One region of the Paraburkholderia sp. BL10I2N1 genome, then DNA from elsewhere that is predicted to be linked to it. Evidence: riboswitches for the same ligand, from Rfam matches in the RefSeq annotation. Region 1 holds a riboswitch; the other holds the start of a gene.
The links. A riboswitch is a leader RNA that binds a small molecule or an ion and turns the genes downstream of it on or off. The one in region 1 is predicted to bind cobalamin.

Region 1 (11,195 bases):
ATCGACCACAACGATCTGATCGGCAATCGCGGGCCGCGCCGGCATGCTGCCGCTGCGCCCATCGGTCAGCATCCACAGCCAGCGCTGCTGTGCCGGTCTCTTGCGCGCCGCACGTTCGAGCAACTGCGCCGCACGGCGTACGCCGAGTGCGAGCGGCGTGCCGCCCCCGCCGCCCACCGGACGCAGCCAGCGCTCATTCCACCAACGCGGCACAGCCGGCCCAAAGCGCACATCGGCACGAACGCCGCCGAAACACACGAGCGCCGCCTCCACGCGAGCCTTGCCGGCCTGATCGAACATCGCGACGAGCAAGCCCTTGGCCAGCGCCAGTTGCTGACCGCTCAGCATCGATCCGGAACAGTCGAGTACGAAGCAGTGCAGCACGCTGCCCGTGGCTGCTTCATGCACGAAGCGCAGGTGTTCCGGCGCGAGCCGCTCGCGCCGTTTGGCGGCGAGCGTGGCCGTCCAGTCGATGCGTGTGCGTTGCGTGCGTTGCATGGCGCCACGCCTGCCTGCGCCTGCTGCCTGCGGCCATCGAACAGCGCTGGGGAACCCAGCGGCGGCGCTTTGTCGATGGCTCAGCGTTTTTTTGCTGGTAGCGGAATGACGCCTTTTACCGTCGTGGTTCCTGTCGGTTCCGGCTCCAGATAGCCCCAATCGCCCTGCCCCTGACCTTGACCTTTCTCGGGGTCGGACGGCACACGCGCCTCTTGCGACGCCGCCGGATTCGCAGGCGGAGTCCGCTGACGCTCCGGCGTTTGCGGCGCGGTATGCGCGTCGCGCGGATGGCGGCGATGCAGCAACACGGCGTCAGCAACGCGATCGACATGACCGGTCCTGATTGCCGCGTCGTCCTCCAGCGCGGCAAGCGCGCGCGCCGCGCGCAGCATCACCAGGTCCGCGCGCAGTCCGTCCACGGCGGCCTCGATACACACCTTGCTGACGTGATCATGAAGCGCGTCGTCGAATACGAGACGCGGCAAGCGTTCGCGTGCCGCGTGAATGCGCCGCACGTACGCGGCCTGCTGCGCGGCATACGCGGCGCGAAACGCTAGTGGATCGGAATCGAACGCGAGCCGCGCCTTGACGATCCGCTGACGGATCTGTGGATCGAAACAGTTTTGCAGTTCCACCATCAAGCCGAAGCGGTCGATCAGTTGCGGCCTCAACTCGCCTTCTTCGGGATTCATCGTGCCGACCAGCACGAAGCTCGCGTCATGGCTGTGCGAGATGCCATCGCGTTCGACGGTGTTGACCCCGCTCGCCGCCGCGTCGAGCAGCGCATCGACGAGCGCATCCGGCAGCAGGTTGATCTCATCGACATACAGCACACCACGATGCGCTTTCGCCAGCAATCCCGGTGAAAACTTCACCGACCCGTCACGCAACACCGTTTCGAGATCCAGTGTGCCAATCAGACGCTCTTCACTCGCGCCGAGCGGCAAGGTCACCAGTTGCCCTTCGGGCAGCAGTTCGGCGAGCGCGCGCGCGGTCGTGGATTTCGCCGTGCCACGAGGGCCGCTGACCAGCACACCGCCCAGCCCGGGATCGATTGCCGCCAGCAGCAGCGCCTGCTGCAGCGGCTCCTGAGCGATCAGCGCGGCGAACGGAAACGCGGCGCTGGCACGCGATGGCGCCGTGGCTTCGCGGGGCTGCGTCGATGCGTTCATTGTCGTGTTCCTTCGAGTTGCTGTTCGCTCGCCAGCAGATGTTCTTCGACCTGCTCGCGATAGTCGCCGGGGTTCTGCCACAGGCCGCGTTGCATCGCCTCGAGCAGGCGTTCGCAGATGCCATGCAGCGCATGTGGATTGTGCCCGGCGAGGAACGCACGCGTATCGGCGTCATTCAGGTACGCGTCCGTAACGAGCGCGTATTGATGATCGGAAACCACGCGAGCAGTCGCATCGTAACCATAGAGATAATCGACGGTTGCGGCGATTTCCGCCGCACCTTTGTAGCCATGCCGTTTGACGCCGTCGAGCCATTTTGGATTGACGACGCGCGAACGGATGACCCGCGCGATCTCCTCATGCAGCGTGCGAATACGGGGCGCGGCCGGATTGCTGTGGTCGGCGTGATAGACATGCGGCTGGTTGCCCGCCAGATGTCGCACCGCTGCGACCATGCCGCCCTGGAACTGGTAGTAGTCGTTCGAGTCGAGCACGTCGTGTTCGCGGTTGTCCTGGTTCTGCAGCACGACGTCCAGTGATGCGAGGCGCGTGCCGAACGCCTGCCGCGCTTCTTCGCCCGCACTTTTCTGCGCGTAGGCATAGCCGCCCCAGGCTTGATACGCGCCCGCAAGATCGCTATCCGTTTGCCATTGCCGCGTGTCGATCATTTCCTGCAGGCCCGCGCCATACGACCCCGGCTTCGCGCTGAATACGCGCCAGCCTGCCCGCCTGCGCGCCTCGGTTGCGTCCATGCCACCTGCGATCAATTCATCCCGCTCGCGCATGACACGCGCGCGTATCGGATTCAGGTCCTCGGGTTCGTCGAGTTCGGCTACCGCCTGCACGGCAGCGTCGAACAGATGCATCACGTTCGCGAACGCGTCGCGGAAGAAGCCCGACACCCTTAGCGTAACGTCGATGCGCGGGCGATCGAAAATCTCGATCGGCATGATCTCGAAGTCGGTAACGCGGTGGCTGCCCGGCGCCCACTTCGGTCGCACACCGAGCAGCGCGAGCGCCTGAGCGATATCGTCGCCGCCGGTACGCATTGTCGCCGTGCCCCACACAGAGAGGCCGATCGCACGCGGGTAGTCGCCATGCTCCTGGACGTGCCGCTCGACAAGCTGCTGCGCGGACTTGAGACCGAGCGCCCATGCGGACTGCGTCGGAACCGCGCGCGTGTCGACCGAATAGAAGTTGCGGCCGGTGGGCAGCACATCCGGGCGCCCGCGCGAAGGCGATCCGCTCGGCCCTGCTGGCACGAAACGTCCTTCGAGTCCCCGCTTCAGTTGGAGCATTTCCTGCGGGCCGCATGCGTCGAGGCGCGGCAGTATGTCGTTGCGCAGCCGTTCCAGAACACATTCCGCCTGGGGCAGCGTACAGGGCTCATGTGAAGCATCAGGCGCATCTTCATCGCACACGCGCCGCAACAGTTCCGCTGCCAGCAGTTCGAGACGTTCGCGCGTGTCGCCGTTATGTCGCCACGGCGCATCACTGACACGCTGCAGGATTTCGGGGCGTGGGCCGTCCCACGCTGCAGACCAGTCAGCCGACAAGGGATCGAAAACGTGATCGACCGCGAGGTCGCGCGCTAACGCGTCGATCAGACCGGCTTTCGCACCCTGCCCGTCGCCAACCGGAAAGCGCCCGAGCGCCAGCAACGTATCGCGGCGCTGCACCCCCTGCGGCGATTGCCCGAACGTATGCAGGCCGTCGCGGATCTGCGCTTCCTTCAACTCGCAGAGGTACGCGTCGGCACGCGTCAACAGCAGGTCTTCAGCGTCCTGCCCGTCCGGCACACTCAGACTCAGTTCCTCATGCAGGCGATGCTTGATGATGGTTTCCAGAATCGTTCGCCGCAGCAGCTTCGAACGACGCGGATCGACCATCAACGCTTCATAGTATTCGTCCACCTGCCGTTCGAGATCCTGTAGCGGCCCATAGTTCTCCGCGCGGGTGAGCGGCGGCATCAGGTGATCGATGATGACGGCCTGTGCACGCCGCTTAGCCTGGCTGCCTTCGCCCGGATCGTTGACGATAAACGGATAAAGATGCGGCATCGGCCCGAGAATCAGATCCGGCCAGCACGTATTGCTGAGCGCGACGCTCTTGCCCGGCAGCCATTCCAGATTGCCGTGCTTGCCGACATGGACGACGGCATCGATATCGAAGCGGTGCCGCAACCAGAAATAGAATGCGAGGTAAGCGTGCGGCGGCACGAGATCGGCGTCGTGATAGCTCGCGTAATCGCCGCCGTCGCGTGAACGGGCCGGCTGGATGCCGACGAACACATGGCCGCAGCGCCAGCCCGCGATCATGAAGCGCCCACGCCGGATCGTCGAGTCCTGTTCTGGAGGGCCCCAGCGTGCATTGAGCGCGTCGCGCGCCTCGGCGGGCAGTTGCTGGAAATACGTCAGATAGTCATCCAGCGAAAGACTTTGCAATGCAGGACGCAGATCACGCACGACGGGATCGTTCGTCACGCCCTGGGTCAGCGTGCACATCAATGCATCGCCATCGGCAGGCAAATTGTCGACGCGATAGCCCTGCTCTTGCAGCATAGCGAGTATGCCGACCACTGACGCTGGCGTATCCAGCCCGACGCCGTTACCGATCCGGCCTTCGCTTACCGGATAGTTCGCGAGGATCAGCGCGAGTTTCTTGTCCGAGTTCGTGATGCCCCGCAGGCGGCACCAGCGCCGGCTCAGTTCGGCGAGAAACGCCACCCGCTCGAGGTCCGGCCGATAGCGCACGACGTCGACTTCGGTGTGCGGACAACGATAGGCAAGCCCCTTGAAGCTGATGGCGCGTGTAATGATGCGGCCGTCTACTTCGGGCAACGCGATGTGCATCGCGATATCGCGGGAATTGAGGCCCTGATTGTCCTTGACCCAGTCGTCGCGGTTGCCGCCGCTCAGGATCACCTGCATGACGGGCGCATCGCCGGCGAGCGCCAACGGCTCGGGATCGTCAATCGCCGACGCGGCGAACGCCGTCGTGTTCAGCACTAACGCCACGTCGTGCTGTGTGCACAGCTGCTGCAGCACGTCGCGACTGACCGCATCTTTCAGAGACGTGATCGCAAGCGGCAGTGGATTCAGGCCCCGTGCATCGAGCGCATCGATCAGCGCATCGAACACAGCTGTGTTCGCCGCCTGCAAATGCGCGCGGTAAAAGAGGATCGCGGCAACCGGCGCGCCGGGGCGCCAGCGCTCCTGCCAGTCTGCCACCGTGGGCACGTCGCGTGCAGGATGATAGAGCGCTGCCGCCGGCAAAGGCTGAGGCAGTGCGGGCTCACGCCCCCAGCCGAACGCGCGGAAAGCGATGAAACGCAGGAACGCTTCCGCGTTTTGCGCGCCGCCTTCGCGCAGATAGCGCCACAGTTGGTGGCATAGCGTAGCGTCCGCCGTGCTGCGCGCGAGCAGATTCGGATCTTCCTGCAGATCGCCGGAGAACATTGCGAGCAGTTGCTGCCTGCGCCCCGCGAGCGCGACCACCTGCTCGATGCCATAAGGCCAGTACGTCTCGCCGCCCAGATGATCAACGATCACGACCTTCGCATGCTGCAACACGTCTTCGACGTAGAAATCCACCGACGCCGGCTGCCGCAGGAACGTCACGTTCGCGAGCCGCAGGCTCGGAAAATCCGCGCCCAGCCGCGGAAAAACGCTTGCGAGCAGGGACAACGTGGTATCGGCCGAACTGAGCACGACGATGTCCGCCGGCTGCTGGTCGATCCGTATGACGCCGGCGGTATCGTCGACGAAGCCACCTGGCGTGGTGCGCAGCAGATGCATACCGCGTTACACCTGTTGCGGCTCGGCGCTCAGCGCGACCGTCAGCGCCTGCTGCAGCGTCGCCTGATCGAGATCTTCGCCGATCAGCACAAAGCGGCTCGCTACCGGCTCACCTGCCTGCCAGCGACGATCGAAGTAACTGTCGAAACGACGTCCCACGCCCTGAATCACGAGCCGCATCGCCGCGCCGGGCAAGGCCGCAAAACCCTTCACACGGTAGATCGTGTGGTTCTCGACCAGCCCCTGCAATGCTGCGACAAGCGCTTCACGCGACGACACCTGCGCCTGAACGACAACGGAATCGAAATCGTCGTGATGGTGATCGGGATCGTCTGCGGACCCGTGATGGTCGTGACGCAGATGAATCGTGTCCTCCGATGCCGACTCAAGCCCGAGCAATGCGTGCAGATCGAGCTGCCCCAGATGCGCACGTACCACCTTGACCTGGGGCGGAATTTCGTCGCGGATCAGTGCCTCCGCGGCAGCCAGTTGCGCATCGGCAAGCAGATCGGTCTTGTTGAGAATCACCAGATCGGCGGAGGACAACTGGTCTTCGAACAGTTCGTGCAGCGGCGATTCGTGGTCGAGATTCGGGTCGGCCTTGCGCTGCGCGTCGACTGCCTGCGGATTCTCCGCGAACTGGCCGCTCACTGCGGCAGGCCCGTCGACTACCGTGACCACTGCGTCGACGGTGAAGCTGTTCTTGATCTGCGGCCAGTTGAATGCCTGCACGAGCGGCTTGGGCAGCGCAAGGCCGGACGTTTCGATCAGCACGTGGTCGATCTGGTCACGACGCTCAACCAGTTGCTCCATGACCGGGAAGAATTCCTCCTGCACTGTGCAGCACAGGCAGCCGTTCGCCAGTTCGTACAACTGCCCTTCCACCTCGCGGCCTTCCTCGTCGCAACCGATGCCGCAACCCTTGAGGATCTCACCGTCGATACCCAGTTCGCCGAATTCGTTGACGATCACCGCGATCCGGCGTCCGCCCGCATGTTGAAGAATGTGCCGAAGCAAGGTGGTTTTGCCGCTGCCGAGGAAGCCCGTCACGATCGTTACGGGAATTTTGCGCGTCTGCATCCTGACTCCAGGGTGGTGGACTGTTTGAAGGATGAAGCCCCGAACTTCACCGGATGCCCGCCCGCAACGCCCTGCGGCATGCTCACGCCGCGATGCGACAGTCGAAACGTCAGACGATCGTCGGGCAACACGCGGGGACGAAATACGGCCTTACGGAAACAACCGGAAGCTCAGTGAATTCGTGGACTACGCGGACCATGCGCCGCATCCCCGCGGCGCCAATCCGTATTTTCTGGCCGGTATCCGGGCTCGCGAAAACGCCGCTTCGCCTTCCCGCGCATTCGACATCACGCGCAGTGGACAGATGCTTGCCTGTCAGGTCATGACGCGCACGCATTGAAGCCGGCTTTGCATCGCTTTCACGATGCCTTCGCTTACCGTTGCGGGGGCAGCACAGGTTGGCCCGATCCGTGCAGGACAGGCTCCCTGTTTCCCGTTTAACTGCGTGCACAGAGCGTGCACGCGAGCACCAGAGTGCGTGGGAGTGTAGGCTCCGTCAAACCCGGCGTCAAGAAAACGCCCTGCCTGAAGGGACTCAGGGCAACTCAGGGCAACAGCGGGCAAGTGAAACCCCCTGCAGCCTGCGCCGGGCAAACCCGTGCTATCGTATGCGCGCGTTTGGTGCCCGCACGTGCGTTCGCATGTGCAGTTAAACGGGAAACAGGAAGCGCGGCAACGCGCCCGGCCTGTGCTGTCCCCGCAACGGTAAGCGGCCTGCGGACTTCGGTCCGCGCATGTCATTCAACGCCACTGTCTGCAACTGGCAGCTGGGAAGGCGAATGACATGAGGTCGTCAGCCCGGATACCGGCCAACGCAAGGGGCGACCGTCGCGATCGCCGAACGCCGGATCCGCGGGGGACGGAACCTGGTGCCTGAGCGCGACCGGCCGCGTGCGCGAGACGCGCGGTCGTTGCGCATGACGTGTGGCATCGCATGACCCATTCATTCTCCGGGCCCGTCCTCGCGACGGCCCTTCCGCTTCCGTCTCCCGCCAACATGGCGAGGCCCGCGCCGTGCTGCCCGCGATGAGCCGCGCCTGGCTGATCGGCGCCGGCCCCGGCGACGTCGAACTGATGACGCTCAAGGCGACACGCGCGCTCGGCGAGGCCGACGTCGTACTCGTCGACGATCTCGTGAATCCCGATGTCCTGCAGTTCGCGCGGACCGACGCCGAGGTCGTGTACGTGGGCAAGCGCGGCGGCCAGCCGTCGGCCTCGCAGGCCGACATTGTCGCCTCGATGCTTGCTCATCTACGCGCCGGGCGCAGCGTCGCACGGCTGAAAGGCGGTGACCCGTTCGTCTTCGGCCGTGGCGGCGAAGAGCTACAGGCGCTGCAAGCCGAAGGCATTCGAGTCGAAATCATCAACGGCATCACGGCGGGCATCGCGGCGCCGGCAGCGATCGGCATTCCTGTGACGCACCGCGATTACGCGCAGGGCGTCGTGTTCGTCACAGGTCATGGCGCGGGCAGCAGCGAGCCGGACTGGAACGCGCTCGCCGCCACACGCATGACCCTCGTGATCTACATGGGCATGCGTCGCCTGAACGAGATCGTCACGGCGCTGTTACAGGCCGGGATGGATCCGCAAACACCCTGCGCCGCGATCGAATCGGCGACGCGCCCCGAGCAGCGCCATGTGCTCGCCCAACTCGATACGCTGGCGGACCACGTGGCCAGCGCCGGACTCGGTTCGCCCGCGATTGTCGTGATCGGCGGCGTGTCGGCGCACGGCATCCCATCGGCGAGCCACGATCGATGAAGACGCTCACCGTGGGCATCGGTTGCAGACGGCTGGCTTCGGCGGAACAGATCGAGGCGGCGGTAACGGTAGCGCTCGCGGGCAGACCGTTCGACAACGTTCGCGAGGTTGCGACGGTCGAATCGAAAGCCGAGGAACCTGGGTTGATCGAATTCTGTGTGCGTCATGCCCTCCCGTTGCGAAGGTTTACACGCGAGCAGATCGCCGGGTTTGGCGCGGTGCCGACGCCCTCTCACACAGTTCGCGGGCTCGCAGGCGTCGACGGCGTCTGTGAGCCCTGCGCGCTTCTCGCTTCTCCCGACTCGATATTGATCGTCGGCAAAACGGTGGTCGGCGGCGTAACCGTCGCGATCGCCTCCATCATCACATCGTCACGCAGCACGACAGGATCCCGGCAACAGGAAACGCCATGAAAACAGATCTCGAATCGCATCAACGCATGACGCAGCGCCGCCGCGAAGGCCACGAAAAGAAGCAGGCCGCAGCAACCGTCGAGAAAGGCCTGCTGATCGTCAACACCGGCACTGGCAAGGGCAAGACCACGGCCGCCTTCGGCATGGCCGTGCGCGTGCTCGGACACGGGATGAGGCTCGGCGTCGTGCAGTTCATCAAGGGCGCGCTCCATACGTCTGAACGCGATTTCCTGGGCGCCCAGGCGCATTGCGATTTCGTCACGATGGGCGACGGCTACACCTGGAATACGCAGAATCGTGAAGCCGACATCGCCACCGCCCGCAAGGGCTGGGACGAAGCGCGCCGGATGATCGAAAGCGGCGACTATCAAATGGTGATTCTCGATGAACTGAACACGGTATTGAAGTACGAATACCTCCCGCTCGATGAAGTGCTCGGCGTGCTGACCGCGCGCCCCCACATGTTGCACGTGGTCGTGACCGGACGTCACGCGCCGGACGCGCTGATCGAAGCCGCCGACCTCGTCACGGAAATGCGCATCGTCAAGCACCCGTATCGCGAGCAGGGCGTGAAAGCGCAGCGCGGCGTGGAGTTCTGAGCGATGCCCGCGTGCCCCGCCCTGTTCGTCAGCGCGCCCGCGTCGGGTCAGGGCAAGACCACGATTACGGCCGGACTCGCCCGCTATCACCAGCGGATGGGGCGTCGCGTGCGGGTCTTCAAGACAGGGCCGGATTTTCTGGACCCGATGATTCTCGCGCGCGCAAGCGGTGCACCCGTGCAGTCGCTCGATCTGTGGATGGTCGGCGAAGCGGCCTGTCGCACGATGCTCGCCGAGGCGGCCGCCGAAGCCGATCTGATCCTGATCGAAGGCGTCATGGGCCTCTATGACGGCACGCCGAGCAGCGCCGATCTGGCGACGACGTTTGGCGTACCGGTCGTCGCCGTGATTTCAGCGAAAGCGATGGCGCAGACGTTCGGTGCGGTTGCTTTTGGGCTTGCGAACTACCGGCCGAACGTGCCGTTTCATGGCGTGTTCGCCAATCGCGTCGGGTCGCCGCGTCATGCGCAGATGCTGGAAGAAGCGTTGCCAGCCGGCATGCAATGGAGCGGATATATCGCTAGCAAGGACGATATCGAACTGCCAGATCGCCATCTGGGTCTGCACCAGGCAGACGAAATAGCGGACCTCGACGCACGGCTCGATCGCGCCGCCGACGCGCTTGCGCAGACGCGGCTTGTCGAACTGCCGCAGGCGGTCGACTTCGGACCGGTGGCGCGCACGGCGGTCCCCCGTCTTCTCGACGGCAAGCAGGTCGCGGTAGCACGCGATGCAGCGTTCGCATTCATCTATCCCGCCAATGTTCAACTGCTGGAGACACTGGGCGCGCGCGTCACGTATTTTTCCCCGCTCGCTGACGAACCCGTGCCGCAATCCGCCGATGCGCTCTATCTGCCCGGCGGCTATCCCGAGCTGCACGCGGAGCGGCTCGCGCGCAACACGTGCAGCGCCGTTACCATTCGCGCTCATGCAGCGTCCGGCAAACCGCTCGTGGCCGAGTGCGGCGGCATGCTGTATCTGCTGGAGACATTGACCGACACCGGCGGCAAACGCACGTTGATGCTAGGCGTGCTGCCAGGCCACGCAACGATGCAGACGCGGCTCGCGTCGCTCGGGATGCAGCAACTCGACGGCATGCACGGCACGATGACCGGCCACACGTTTCACTACTCGCATATGACGACGACCATGGCGCCGTACCTCACGTCCGTGCGCCCGCACTCTGATGCGCGAGGCGAAGCGGTGTACCGGGCTGGTAAGATCGTCGCAACCTACATGCACAGCTACTGGCCCTCCAATCCGGCCTTCGCGGCCGCACTCTTTCATGGCGAAGCGTTTTAGCGATTCCGATCTCGCGGCGGTCTATCGGGTCATCCACGAGCGGCGCGACATGCGCCATTTCGTGCCCGACCCGGTCGATCCCGCCGTGCTGCAGCGGCTCCTCGATGCGGCGCACCATGCGCCGAGCGTCGGCTTCATGCAGCCATGGCGCATCGCTCGCATCACCGATGCTGCGCTGCGCCGTGCCCTGCATGACGCCGTCGAAAGCGAACGGCTCAAGACCGCCGATGCCCTCGGCAAGCGGCATGATGAATTCATGAAGCTGAAGGTCGAAGGCATGCTCGAGTGCGGCGAACTGCTGGTGGTGGCGTTGATGGATGGACGGGAGAAACACGTGTTCGGCCGCCGCACGCTGCCGGAGATGGATCTGGCCTCCGTTGCATGCGCGATCCAGAACATGTGGCTCGCCGCACGCGCGGAAGGATTGGGGATGGGCTGGGTGTCGATCTTCGACGTCGACGCGGTCAGCACGCTGCTGCACATCCCCGCTGGCGCGAGGCCTGTTGCGATCCTGTGTCTCGGGCATGTCGACGAGTTTTACGCGCAACCCATGCTTGAAACCGAACGCTGGGC
Region 2 (11,195 bases), on a different contig from region 1:
ACGGCCTGATGTACCTGGTGGCGTTCATCGCGGCGATCGTTGTCGGCCGCTTGCGTTTGCGCCTGCCGCATGTCTCCGCACAAGGCTGGACCGCGAAAGACATCGACGACATGTTGTTCTACGGTGTGCTCGGCACGATTCTCGGTGGCCGGCTCGGCTATGTGCTGTTCTATAAGGCGAACTGGTACTTCGCGCATCCGCTCGATATCTTCAAGGTCTGGGAAGGCGGCATGTCGTTTCATGGCGGCTTTCTCGGCGTGACGTTCGCGATGGTGCTGTTCGCATGGCAGCGCAAGCGCACGTGGTTGCAGGTCACCGATTTTGTCGCACCGATGGTGCCCACCGGGCTCGCCGCGGGGCGCCTCGGCAATTTCATCAATGGTGAGTTGTGGGGGCGCGTGACCGATCCGTCGGCGCCATGGGCGATGCTGTTTCCGGGTGCCGCCAATGAGGACGCCGGCTGGCTCGCCACGCATCCGGAACTGACGACGCGCTGGCATCTGGCCGATGTGTTCGCGCAATATCACATGCTGCCGCGGCATCCGTCGCAGCTGTATGAGATCGCGCTCGAAGGTGTCGCGCTGTTCCTCGTGCTGTGGTTTTTTACGCGCAAGCCGCGTCCGGTGGGTGCTGCGTCCGCCGTGTTCCTGATCGGTTATGGGCTGGCCCGCTTCACAGTGGAGTTCGCACGCGAGCCGGACGATTTTCTGGGACTGCTGGCGCTGGGGCTTTCGATGGGGCAGTGGCTTTCGCTGCCGATGGTCCTCGTGGGCATCGCGCTGCTGGTGTGGTCGTATCGGCGCGGCAAGCGTCAGCAATCACAGGCGGTCGGCGCGAACTGATGCGTCTTCACAGGCAGAAAGGCAAAACGCCACGGCATGCCGTGGCGTTTTGCCTTTCTGCGGGCAATGAACGAAACGCCCCAATGGAGCGCGCCGTATTACTTCATCTGGACCGAACCCGATACATTCACCGTCACCGTGGACGTGCCGCCTTCGAGGGGCATCGGCGCGGCGGTCTTGGCATCGGCGCTCATTGCATGGGCGCTCATCATCATCATCGGACGCGGTATGAAGCTGTTATGTCCGACGTTGACTTCGCGAATGGTGTAGCCGTTGTAGCCGAACGCCTGTGCCGATGAAGCGGCCTGCTGACGGAACGACGCGATCGCCTGACCTGTGAGCTTCTGTTCGGCGGCGCGCTGCGCTTCCGGCGACAGCGAGAACAACACATTGCCGACCCGCATGATCGACGACATCTGTCCGGCGAGCTTCGATGCCGCAGCGAAGTCGTGCGACTCGAGTTGTACTTCCGTGCGGCCACGCCACGCGGAGATGCGCCCGTCGCGATCGGTTGACGGGAAGATCGAGAACGCCCCGGTGCGCGCGGTGACGCCAGCCACACCGCGGGCCTTTTGCAGAGCCGCGTCAGCGCGCTCGTTGAGCGTGCTGGTGAGTGAGTCTGGGTCGCTCGATTCCTGTTCATAGAACAGCGTGATGTTGACGACATCCTGCGGCACTTCCGTGCTGGCCTGCGCCGACAGCGACAACACGCCCGACGGCTGATTCTGCACGATAGTCTGCGCGCGGGCGGTTGCTGGCGCCAGCGACAACGCGAGCGGTGCCGCGGACGCGACAGCGAGAGCGAAGGCGAGTGCGTGTTTTCTGGTCATCGTTTGCTTCCTTCTTCGAACAGGTTGTAAGCGATGCCTCATATCGGGCGGGAGGCAGTTGAAGTCCAATCGGGCGCCCGCCGAGGCTGTCGCGATGCAGGCACCGTGCATCGGAGTGGCACGGTGCTTGCAGATCAGTTAGGCGTCTGTAAGATCAGGTTGGTTCCTCTACGCGACGGTCCGGCCAGGCGATGCCGCGCGATGTCGCGCACAGCCGCTAGGCGAGTTGCTTTGTAATGAAGCGCCATTCGGTTTCAGTGACCGGCGTGATGGACAGCCGGTTGCCTTTGGCAAGCACACGCATGTCCGCAAGTTCAGGATATTCGCGCAGCTTTGCGAGCGGAATCAACGGGATCTTCTTCTTGAAGGCCACGTCGACCAGTATCCAGCGCGGTGTCTCGCGGCTCGATTTCGGATCGTAGTACGGACTTTTCGAATCGAACTGGGTGGGGTCGGGGTAGGCCGTCGACGATACCTCTGCGATCCCGGCGATGCCTGGCTCTGGACAACTCGAATGATAGAAGAGAACACCGTCGCCCACCTGCATCATGTCGCGCATGAAGTTGCGCGCCTGATAGTTGCGCACGCCCGTCCAGGGAAGGGTGTGCCGAGCGGCTTTGGCGAGGTGGTCGATGCTTGCTTCGTCCGGTTCGGACTTCATTAGCCAGTAGCGCATGAGTCGATTTGAACGTTGAGAAGAACACAGGATAAGCGCAATGCGTGACGCGGTGCTAGCGATGCGGAACTACGAACGGAACACTACAAACGGAAACGGCATCGGACGAATGTCCGATGCCGTTGAATAGGTCCCCGCCATAGCCGCTAGGCCGGCATCCTGAACCGGGAGTTCAGAATTGGTCGCAGTTAGCAGCACTTCGGGTACATCAGACAGAGTGACGCGCACACCCGTGCTGCAAATTTCCGCAACCGTGCACATGGCATTGGTTCAAGGAATATATGACCTTGGCGAACCAGGCAGGGAAGCTGATAAAACTGACTGGATCCAGACGCTTGAGGTTACCTCGCGAATTGCTCTGAATCCGAAGCGGGCCCAATGTTCCAGATGGCCTGCCTCTGAACAACTTTTACTGCACACCGTACTGCTGGATTACCGCGCCCAGCTGTTCGTTCATTGAGTGCATTGTACGCCGGATTTCCTCGGCGGGAAATGATTCTCCGTGACGTACGCTAGCCTGCAACTTAAGCAGTTCCGATGCCAGCGACAGCGCAGCCATGACGGCAATGCGATCCTGGCCGCGAACGTTGCTGGTCGAACGGATCTTCGACATCTCCGCATCGACGCGAGCAACGGCTTCGAGCAGTGCGGCTTCCGTTTCCGACGAACAGGCGAGACGATAGGGCTGGCCCAGGATCGAGACTTCGATCTGCTTTGTGGTCATGCATTTTCTCCGTGGCGGGTGACGTCGCCGCCGGCTTCGGTTTCGACTTCCTGCTGCGACGACGCGAGCAGATCAAGTTGATTGTCCGGCTCGGCGTGCGCTTTCGCACGCGGGAGTTTTTCGAGGATGGCGTTCAGCCGCACCTGGGCGTCGTCGATCTTCGATGAAAGCGAATCGCGCTCCGCTTGCAGCGCGTTGCGCTCTTCGCGCATCTGCTCGAGTTCGGCACGCGCGGCCTCGCATTCTGCGCGAGCGTCGGCGAGCTGCTTTTCAAGCGCGCGACGCGCTTCGTGATGACGCTGGCTGATTTCGATCAGCCGGCCAATATTCTGTGAGAGTGTTTCGAGTTCGGTGAGCATGTGCTGCGTCCTCTAAAGACACGGCATTTTAGCGCGGAATGTGACAGCTTCCGACAATTGTCTCGTTTCGAGACGTAACATCTCTGCTTTATACCTGCTTTATGCCTGTTTCGAGCGAGTTTCGTGCCTGTGACATGCGGAAACTTTGCTCACATTGCACGCGACGTGCGCACGCGAATTGCAGGAATCGACCATTCTTGACGCCCCAGGAAGCCCCTCCTACACTTGCGGCACTTTGGTGCCCGCGCGCGTTTTCACATCGTGCGCAGTTAAACGGGAAACAGGAAGCCGCGTCCGCCAGGACGAGCCAACCTGTGCTGCCCCCGCAACGGTAAGCGACCGCATGATGTCATGCAGGTCGACCTGGGCGCGTCTCCGGCGAGGCGCGCAATGCCACTGCGCAATTCTTGCGTGGGAAGGCGGGTCGATGTGTCGCCAGCCCGGATACCGGCCAGAGTGAGGGGCGTCGTCCGCGTGGCTTCACGCCGGCGGACCGCCCTGTTACGCACCGGCTCGCGGGGAAGCAGGCCGGGCACGCTATCCACAGGAAACAACCGGATGTACACGCCCATCGCCGGCACGGCACTACTCGCCGTGGCCGGCTTGCCGCTCGGCGCGCAAGCCTTGCCCGCAACCACGGATGAAGCGCCTGCGCTCGCGCAGGATACGGCGCCGTCGGTCGCGCCGGGCAACATTGCAACCTCCAGCACAACGGCCGCTCCCGCCACGAAGTCCGCCAGCACCACGCTCACGCCGATCGTGGTGACTGCGGAGCGCGGCGCGCAGCCGCTCGCCGACGCGATCCCTCAGACCACGCGGTTCGACCAGCAGGACATCGCCGACACCACGGCGCGCGATCTGCCGGGTTTGCTGCAGCTCGCGCCCGGCGCGCAGATCGTGCGCAATGGCGGCCCGGGTTCGTCCTCGAGTCTATTCCTGCGGGGCGCTTCGGCACAGCAGTCGCTCGTGTTGATAGATGGTGTGCGTGTCGATTCGGTCAGCCTCGGTAGCGCACAGATCGAGCAGATCCCGCTCGACCAGGTCGATCACGTCGAAGTGGTGAACGGCAATGTGTCGGCGCTGTATGGTTCCGGCGCGATTGGCGGCGTGGTGCAGGTGTTCACGAAGGACGGCGGCGATCATCCACCGCGCTTCAATTTCTCCGTCGGCTACGGCAGCTATCACACGCAAAGCCAGCAGGCCGGCGTGAACGGTGCGCTCGACAGGGACGGCGCGACGACCTTCAGCCTGTCGCTCGCGCGGACGAAAGACGATGGCTTTTCGTCGATCGATCCCGCGCTCGCGCCGGTCAATCCGAACGCCAATGGCTATCTGAACGAAAGCATCTCGGCATCGCTGCGCCACACATTCAACGACAGGTGGGACGCGGGCATCCGCTATTTCCAGTCGAACGGAAACAACAGCTTCGACGATCCATTCGGCGCGCCCACCGATCTCAACAACCTGTACAGCAGGGTTCAGCAGGCGTCGGCATTCGCGGACGGTCGCGTGACCGACTGGTGGGCGACGCACTTCGTCGTCGCGACGGGCAACGATCGCAGCACGACGGCGTTGAACGGCCTTTATGCCGACCACTTCAACACCGACAATAATCAGTACACGTGGCAGAACGATTTCACGTTCGCGTCGCAGCAGAAGGTCAAGGCAGGCTACGAGCATCTCGACCAGAGCCTCGATTCGGATGAGTACGGCGCGCCCGCCCGTCACGTGGACTCCGGGTTTATCGGCTATACGGGGCGCTTCGGCCGAAGCCAGTTCCAGGCCAACGTGCGGCGCGACCAGTACTCCGATTTCGGCGGCGCGAACAGTTACTATCTCGGCTATGGCCACGATCTGAACGAGCACTGGAAGGTGACCGCAAGCTGGTCGAATGCGTTCCGCGCGCCGACCTTCAACGATCTGTACTTTCCGGGGAGCGGCAATCCGTCGATCCAGCCTGAACACAGTCATTCGATTGAAGCGGCGTTGCAGTACGCATCGGATGCCCTGGGCGTGTTGCGACTGACCGCGTTCCAGACGCGCTATACGAACCTGATCGAGTATCAACAGGTCACGCCGGGCGTGTATGTTGCGCAGAACGTCGGGCGGGCGAAGGTGCAGGGGCTCGAAGGATCGTGGAGCGGCCATCTGGGCAAGACTGACGTGCGTGCTTCGGTGACGTTGCAGAATCCCGTCGACGAAGACACGAACACCGATCTGAATCGGCGCGCGCGCCGCTTCGCATCGCTCTCGGTGAACCGCGACGTTGCCGGATGGCGCGTGGGCGGCGAGTGGATCGTAAGCGGCGAGCGCGACGATACCGGCAACACGCTCGGCGGCTATGGTGTAGTGAACCTGTCCGCGCGCTACAACATCACGAAGGCGTGGTACGTGGCGGCGCAGATCCAGAATCTCTTCGACAAGGACTATGAACTGGCCTACACATACAACACGCCACGACGCGGCGCCTGGCTCACGCTCGGCTGGCAGCAGCAGTGATGCGCATGGTGTACTGAGCCATTGTGTCTTCTGAAACCACGCCCATGAGTCGCCTCGCACTGCGTACCGTTGCCGGCATGACCGCGAAGCGCGCCGCGACGATCTGGCTCGTGCTCGGCGTGCTGGCGGTCGTCGTGTTTGTCGCATCGCTCATGCTTGGCAGCGTGCCCGTGTCTCCGCTGCGCGTGCTGGCTGCGCTGCTGCCGTGGCATGGCAGCAGCGCGTTGGCATCGACGGACCTCGCGGGGGAAATCGTCCGCAGCTTGCGCCTGCCGCGCGCGCTTGCCGGATTTGCGTGCGGCGCATTGCTCGCCGTTGCCGGTGCCCTGTTGCAGGTGCTGCTGCGCAATCCGCTCGCCGAACCGTACGTGCTAGGCGTGTCGGGCGGCGCGGCCAGCTTCGCGCTTGTCGCGATGATCGCGGGTTGCGCATGGTGGATCGTCGACGCCAGCGCATTTGCCGGCGCATTGCTGTCGATCCTGCTTGTGCTGGGGCTGGCACGTCACGACTTGTGGCGAGGCGAGCCGCAGGACACATCGCCGCGTTTGCTGCTGACAGGCGTCGTGATTGCAGCGGGCTGGGGCGCGGTCATCACGTTGCTGCTGAGCGTCGCGCCGGAGAGCCGTCTGCGCGGCATGCTGTTCTGGCTCACTGGCGACCTGAACGGCGGCGGCACGCCATGGGTCGCGCTTGTCGCGGTGCTGATCGGGCTCGTCGCAATCGTGCCTGTTACCCCGCAACTGAACGTGCTGCTGCGCGGCGATGCGGCCGCGCACGCGCTCGGCGTCACCGTCATGCGGCTGCGTTTGCGGGTGTACCTCGTGGCCTCGCTGGCAGCAGCCGCTGCCGTCACGACGGGCGGCACCATCGGCTTCGTCGGCCTTGTCGTGCCGCACATGCTGCGGCTTTGCTTCGGCAATGACCAGCGTATGCTGCTGCCCGCAGCCGCGCTTGCCGGAGGCGTAGCCGTGATGGGCGCCGATCTGGTTGCGCGCACCGTGATCGCACCGGCGCAATTGCCGGTTGGCGTGATTACGGCGTTGACGGGCGTGCCCGTCTTCCTGTGGATGCTCTTGCGCAGGCGGCGATGATGACGCGTCCTTCCCTCAATGCGCCTGCACTTAGTGCGCAATGTGTGACGTTGCGTGCAGGCGCACGCACGTTGCTCGACGATTTCACGCACACGTTTTATGCCGGTGAAGTCTGGTGCATCGCCGGACCGAACGGTGCCGGCAAGACGACGCTGATCTCGGCGCTTGCCGGATTGCTTGCGCCCGCGACAGGCCATGTCGAAGTCGACGGCCTTCGCGTCGCGGACTGGTCGCCAGTCGATCTTGCACGCCGCCGCGCGCTGATGCCGCAGGGCGAACACGACGCGTTCAGCGCGAGCGTGCTGGACATCGTGATGCTCAACCGCTTTCCGCATCTCTCGGGATGGGGCTGGGAAGGCGCCGAAGATCGCGCGGCGGCGCACACGGCGCTCGATACGCTGGGCCTTGCCCCTCTGGCGACGCGCGATGTGTTGTCGCTTTCGGGCGGCGAGCGTCAGCGGGTCGCGCTGGCTGCGGTGCTGTGTCAGGATGCACCGTTGTTGCTGCTGGATGAACCGCTGTCGCATCTTGACCTGCATCACCAGATCGATTGCCTCGAAGCGTTGACGACGTGGGTGCAGCACACACCGCGAATCGTCATCTTTTCGTGTCACGACCTCAATCTTGCGCGCCGTTTTGCGACGCACGCGTTACTGCTCGAAGGAAACGGCGGCGCGCACGCGGGCGCCGCGCGCGACGTGCTGACACCGGCGCTCGCGAGCCGCGCCTTCGGTTATCCGCTCATCCTGATCCGCGACGGCGACCATGAAGCACTCGTTCCCGCGATGCACCCGCGCATGCGCCGGGCGACGCATCAGGACACAAATAATCCCTCAACGAAAATGAACATGACCTCTTCCCTACTTGCGTTACCAGTTGTCGAACCGCTCGATCAGACCTTGCGTAACGAGTTGCAGCACATCATCGACACGAAGACGAAGCCGCCTGGCAGCCTCGGCCGTCTCGAGTCGCTCGCGCGCCAGATCGGCATGATCCAGCGCACGACGCGTCCCACCATCGAACGTCCGGCGATGATCGTATTCGCCGCCGACCACGGCATCGCGCACGAAGGCGTGAGTCCGTATCCGCAGGCCGTCACGGCGCAGATGGTCGGCAACTTTCTTGCGGGCGGCGCGGCGATCAATGCGCTGAGCGGCGTGGCGGGGCTCACGCTCGAAATCGTCAACGCGGGGGTGGCGACGCCGTTGCCGCCGTCGGATGTACTCGTCGATATTCCGATCGCGCGAGGCACGCGAAACTTTGCGCACGAGCCTGCGATGACGCGTGAAGAAGCGCTCGCCGCCATGCAGGCCGGCGCGGCACGCGTGCGCCATCACGCGGCGCTGGGTACCAATGTGATCGGCCTCGGTGAGATGGGCATTGCGAATACGTCGGCGGCCGCGTGCCTGATGAGTCGACTCTGTGGCGTGCCGATCGACGAATGCGTCGGACGCGGCACCGGTCTCGATAACGCCGGTCTCGCGAAGAAGAGCAACGTGCTGGCGTCGGCGCTTGCCATTCACGCAGTCAGCGACGACCCGCTCGATGTGCTCGCCACCTTCGGTGGCTTCGAGATCGCGATGATGGCCGGTGCGTACCTCGCGGCGGCGCAGGAGCGGATGACGATTCTCGTCGACGGTTTCATCGCGACGTCCGCGCTGCTCGTTGCCGATGCGCTTGCGCCTGAGGTGCGCGGCTACTGCGTGTTCGCTCATGCGTCGAATGAGGCTGGACATCGGCGCATGCTCGACTATCTCGGCGCGATTCCGCTGCTCTCGCTCGATCTTCGGCTGGGCGAAGGCACCGGCGCCGCGCTGGCGTTGCCGTTGTTGCGCGCGGCAGTCGCGTTCATCAACGAGATGGCGAGTTTCGAATCCGCCGGTGTGGCTGACCGCGACGCCTGAGCCAATCGCATACGGATGTAGAGGGGCCGCGCCATCATGAATCCGCTTGCCGAACTGCGTTATTTCTTTACTGCGCTGGGTTATTTCACACGGGTACCGGTGCCGCGCTGGGTCGGCTATGAGCCGCACTATCTCAACGCGGCGGCGCGGTATTTTCCACTCGTCGGCGCGTTGGTGGGCGGGGTTGGCGCGCTCGTTTATCTCGCGGCGTTGCGCGTGTTTCCGGCGGGCGTCGCCGTGTTGCTGTCGATGACCGCGACGCTGCTATTGACCGGCGCGTTTCACGAGGATGGTCTCGCAGACTGCTGCGATGCATTTGGCGGCGGCTGCACACGCGACGACGTGCTGCGCATCATGCATGACTCGCGCATCGGTGCGTTCGGCGCCATTGCGCTCGTGGTTGCGCTCGCGTTGAAATGGCAGACGCTAGTCTCGCTGCCGCCATTGCGCGCTGCGTCGCTGATTGTGACGGCGCACACGGCGAGCCGCGCCTGCGCGATCAGCTATCTGGCGACGCTCGATTACGTCCGGCCCGAAGGCAAGGCGAGGCCCGTTGCGCAGCGCATGACGCCCGGTGCGTTGGCGCTCGTTGCCGCATTCGGACTGCCATGGCTCTTCTGGCCGGACTGGCGCGCGGGCTGCGCCACGCTTGTCGTGCTGATCGCACTTCGCTTCGCCCTGGGGCGCTATTTCGTGCGGCGCATCGGCGGCTACACCGGCGATTGCCTCGGCTTTGCACAGCAGGTCTTCGAACTCGCGATCTATCTGACGGGGCTTGCATGGATCTCGTTCTGATCCGTCATCCGGCGGTCGCGGTCGAGGCGGGCGTTTGCTATGGTCGCAGCAATGTACCGCTTGCAGGCGACCCGCAGGCTTGCGTCTCAGCACTGGCGAGTCGCTTCGCGCAGTTCGACATACCGGCGCCCGACGTTACGCTGACCAGCCCGCTTGGACGCTGCGCATCGGTGGCTGAATCGTGGGCAGCCTGTTGCGGCTGTCAGTGGCGCACGGACCCGCGTCTGCAGGAGATGGATTTCGGCGCGTGGGAACAGCAACGCTGGGACGCAATCGACCGCGCGTTGCTCGACGAATGGGCTGCCGATCTTCAGCACGCTCGCGCACATGGCGGCGAGAGCGTTGCCCAGTTCAGCGCACGAGTACAGGAATGGTTCGACGACGTGCAGGCGCAGACTGATCGCGCATGCGTGCACGTCGTCACGCACGCGGGCGTGATTCGCGTGCTGGCATCCATCGCGCTAGGGATCCCGCTTGACCGTTGTCTGTCCTGGTCGGTCGACTTCGCCAGTGTGGCCTGGTTGCGAGGAGGCGATGCGGCCGGGCGGTGGGCGCTCGTACGCTGGAATGCTTGAGACCGCGCAGTCTGGTAGCGCGAGTTCGAGTGCTCCGGGCTTACTGTCCTGCACCCGCTCTTCTCGAGCGCGCTGTCTCCAGATCCTGACACAGCAGCGCTGCGCCCTGCGCGATACGCGGAGCGGGGCGGCTGATCAGGTCACCATCGATTGCAAATAGGTTGTTGTGTGCTACTGCCGCGAGGCCTGGCCAGGCACGCCATGTGTCGAGCTGCGGCATTTGCGTGTCGGGTGCGGTAGCGCCTCGCGACGCGGTCACGATCGCCTCCGGATTCGCCGCGAGCACCGCTTCGGTTGAGACGGTGGGCGCAAGCGGCTCCAGTTTCGCGAAGACGTTGCGGCCGCCGCACAATGCGATCACGTCGCTGATCATGTGCTCGCCGTTGAGCGTCATCAGCGGCTGATCCCACACCTGGTAGAACACGCTGACGGGCGGCCGCGCAGCATAGCGCGCGCGCAGTTGCGCAATGTCGGCCCGATAGGCGTTCGCCGCGGCATCCGCGGTCTGCGATGTGCCAAGCAGGGCGCCCAGCTTCGTCAGTGTGACGGCGACATCGTCGAGACGATGCGGCTCGCTGAAGAAGAGCGGGATATGTAGCTCGCGCAGACGGTCGAGCTGCCGCTGCGCATTGCCGTGACGCCACACGACGATCAGATCGGGTTTGAGCGCGACGATGCGTTCAAGGTCGAGCGCCTTGTTGTCGCCGACGCGCGGAATCTGTTTTGCTTCAGGCGGATAGTCGCTATAGGTGACCGCACCGACGAGTTTCGCTCCGCCTCCTGCCGCGTAGAGCAATTCGGTGACATGCGGCGCGAGGCTGATGACGCGCTGGGCGGGAGCTGAGAGCGTGACGGTGGCGCCGGAGTCGTCGGTGACGCTGACCGTCGTGGCGTGCGCCG

Region 2: another riboswitch for cobalamin. It lies ahead of B0G77_RS00925 (TonB-dependent receptor); the one in region 1 lies ahead of cobW (cobalamin biosynthesis protein CobW).

What each region holds. Positions count from the first base shown of each region.
Region 1 is NZ_SNWA01000002.1:170,670-181,864, forward strand. Features, by position in the region: gene B0G77_RS22705 (VWA domain-containing protein) at 1-498, opposite strand, end outside; gene B0G77_RS22710 (ATP-binding protein) at 579-1,670, opposite strand; gene cobN (cobaltochelatase subunit CobN) at 1,667-5,467, opposite strand; gene cobW (cobalamin biosynthesis protein CobW) at 5,474-6,547, opposite strand; cobalamin riboswitch at 6,764-7,036, opposite strand; cobalamin riboswitch at 7,150-7,376, shown strand; gene cobA (uroporphyrinogen-III C-methyltransferase) at 7,574-8,308, shown strand; gene B0G77_RS22730 (cobalamin biosynthesis protein) at 8,305-8,721, shown strand; gene cobO (cob(I)yrinic acid a,c-diamide adenosyltransferase) at 8,718-9,320, shown strand; gene B0G77_RS22740 (cobyrinate a,c-diamide synthase) at 9,324-10,622, shown strand; gene bluB (5,6-dimethylbenzimidazole synthase) at 10,606-11,195, shown strand, end outside.
Region 2 is NZ_SNWA01000001.1:195,684-206,878, reverse strand. Features, by position in the region: gene lgt (prolipoprotein diacylglyceryl transferase) at 1-842, shown strand, start outside; gene B0G77_RS00950 (SIMPL domain-containing protein) at 941-1,672, opposite strand; gene B0G77_RS00945 (EVE domain-containing protein) at 1,890-2,348, opposite strand; RNA gene ssrS (6S RNA) at 2,476-2,657, opposite strand; gene B0G77_RS00935 (cell division protein ZapA) at 2,758-3,072, opposite strand; gene B0G77_RS00930 (ATPase) at 3,069-3,431, opposite strand; cobalamin riboswitch at 3,651-3,902, shown strand; gene B0G77_RS00925 (TonB-dependent receptor) at 3,990-5,930, shown strand; gene B0G77_RS00920 (iron ABC transporter permease) at 5,975-7,021, shown strand; partial or broken gene B0G77_RS44005 (ABC transporter ATP-binding protein) at 7,018-7,806, shown strand; gene cobT (nicotinate-nucleotide--dimethylbenzimidazole phosphoribosyltransferase) at 7,870-8,925, shown strand; gene B0G77_RS00910 (adenosylcobinamide-GDP ribazoletransferase) at 8,962-9,720, shown strand; gene cobC (alpha-ribazole phosphatase) at 9,705-10,295, shown strand; gene B0G77_RS00900 (cobalamin-binding protein) at 10,336-11,195, opposite strand, start outside.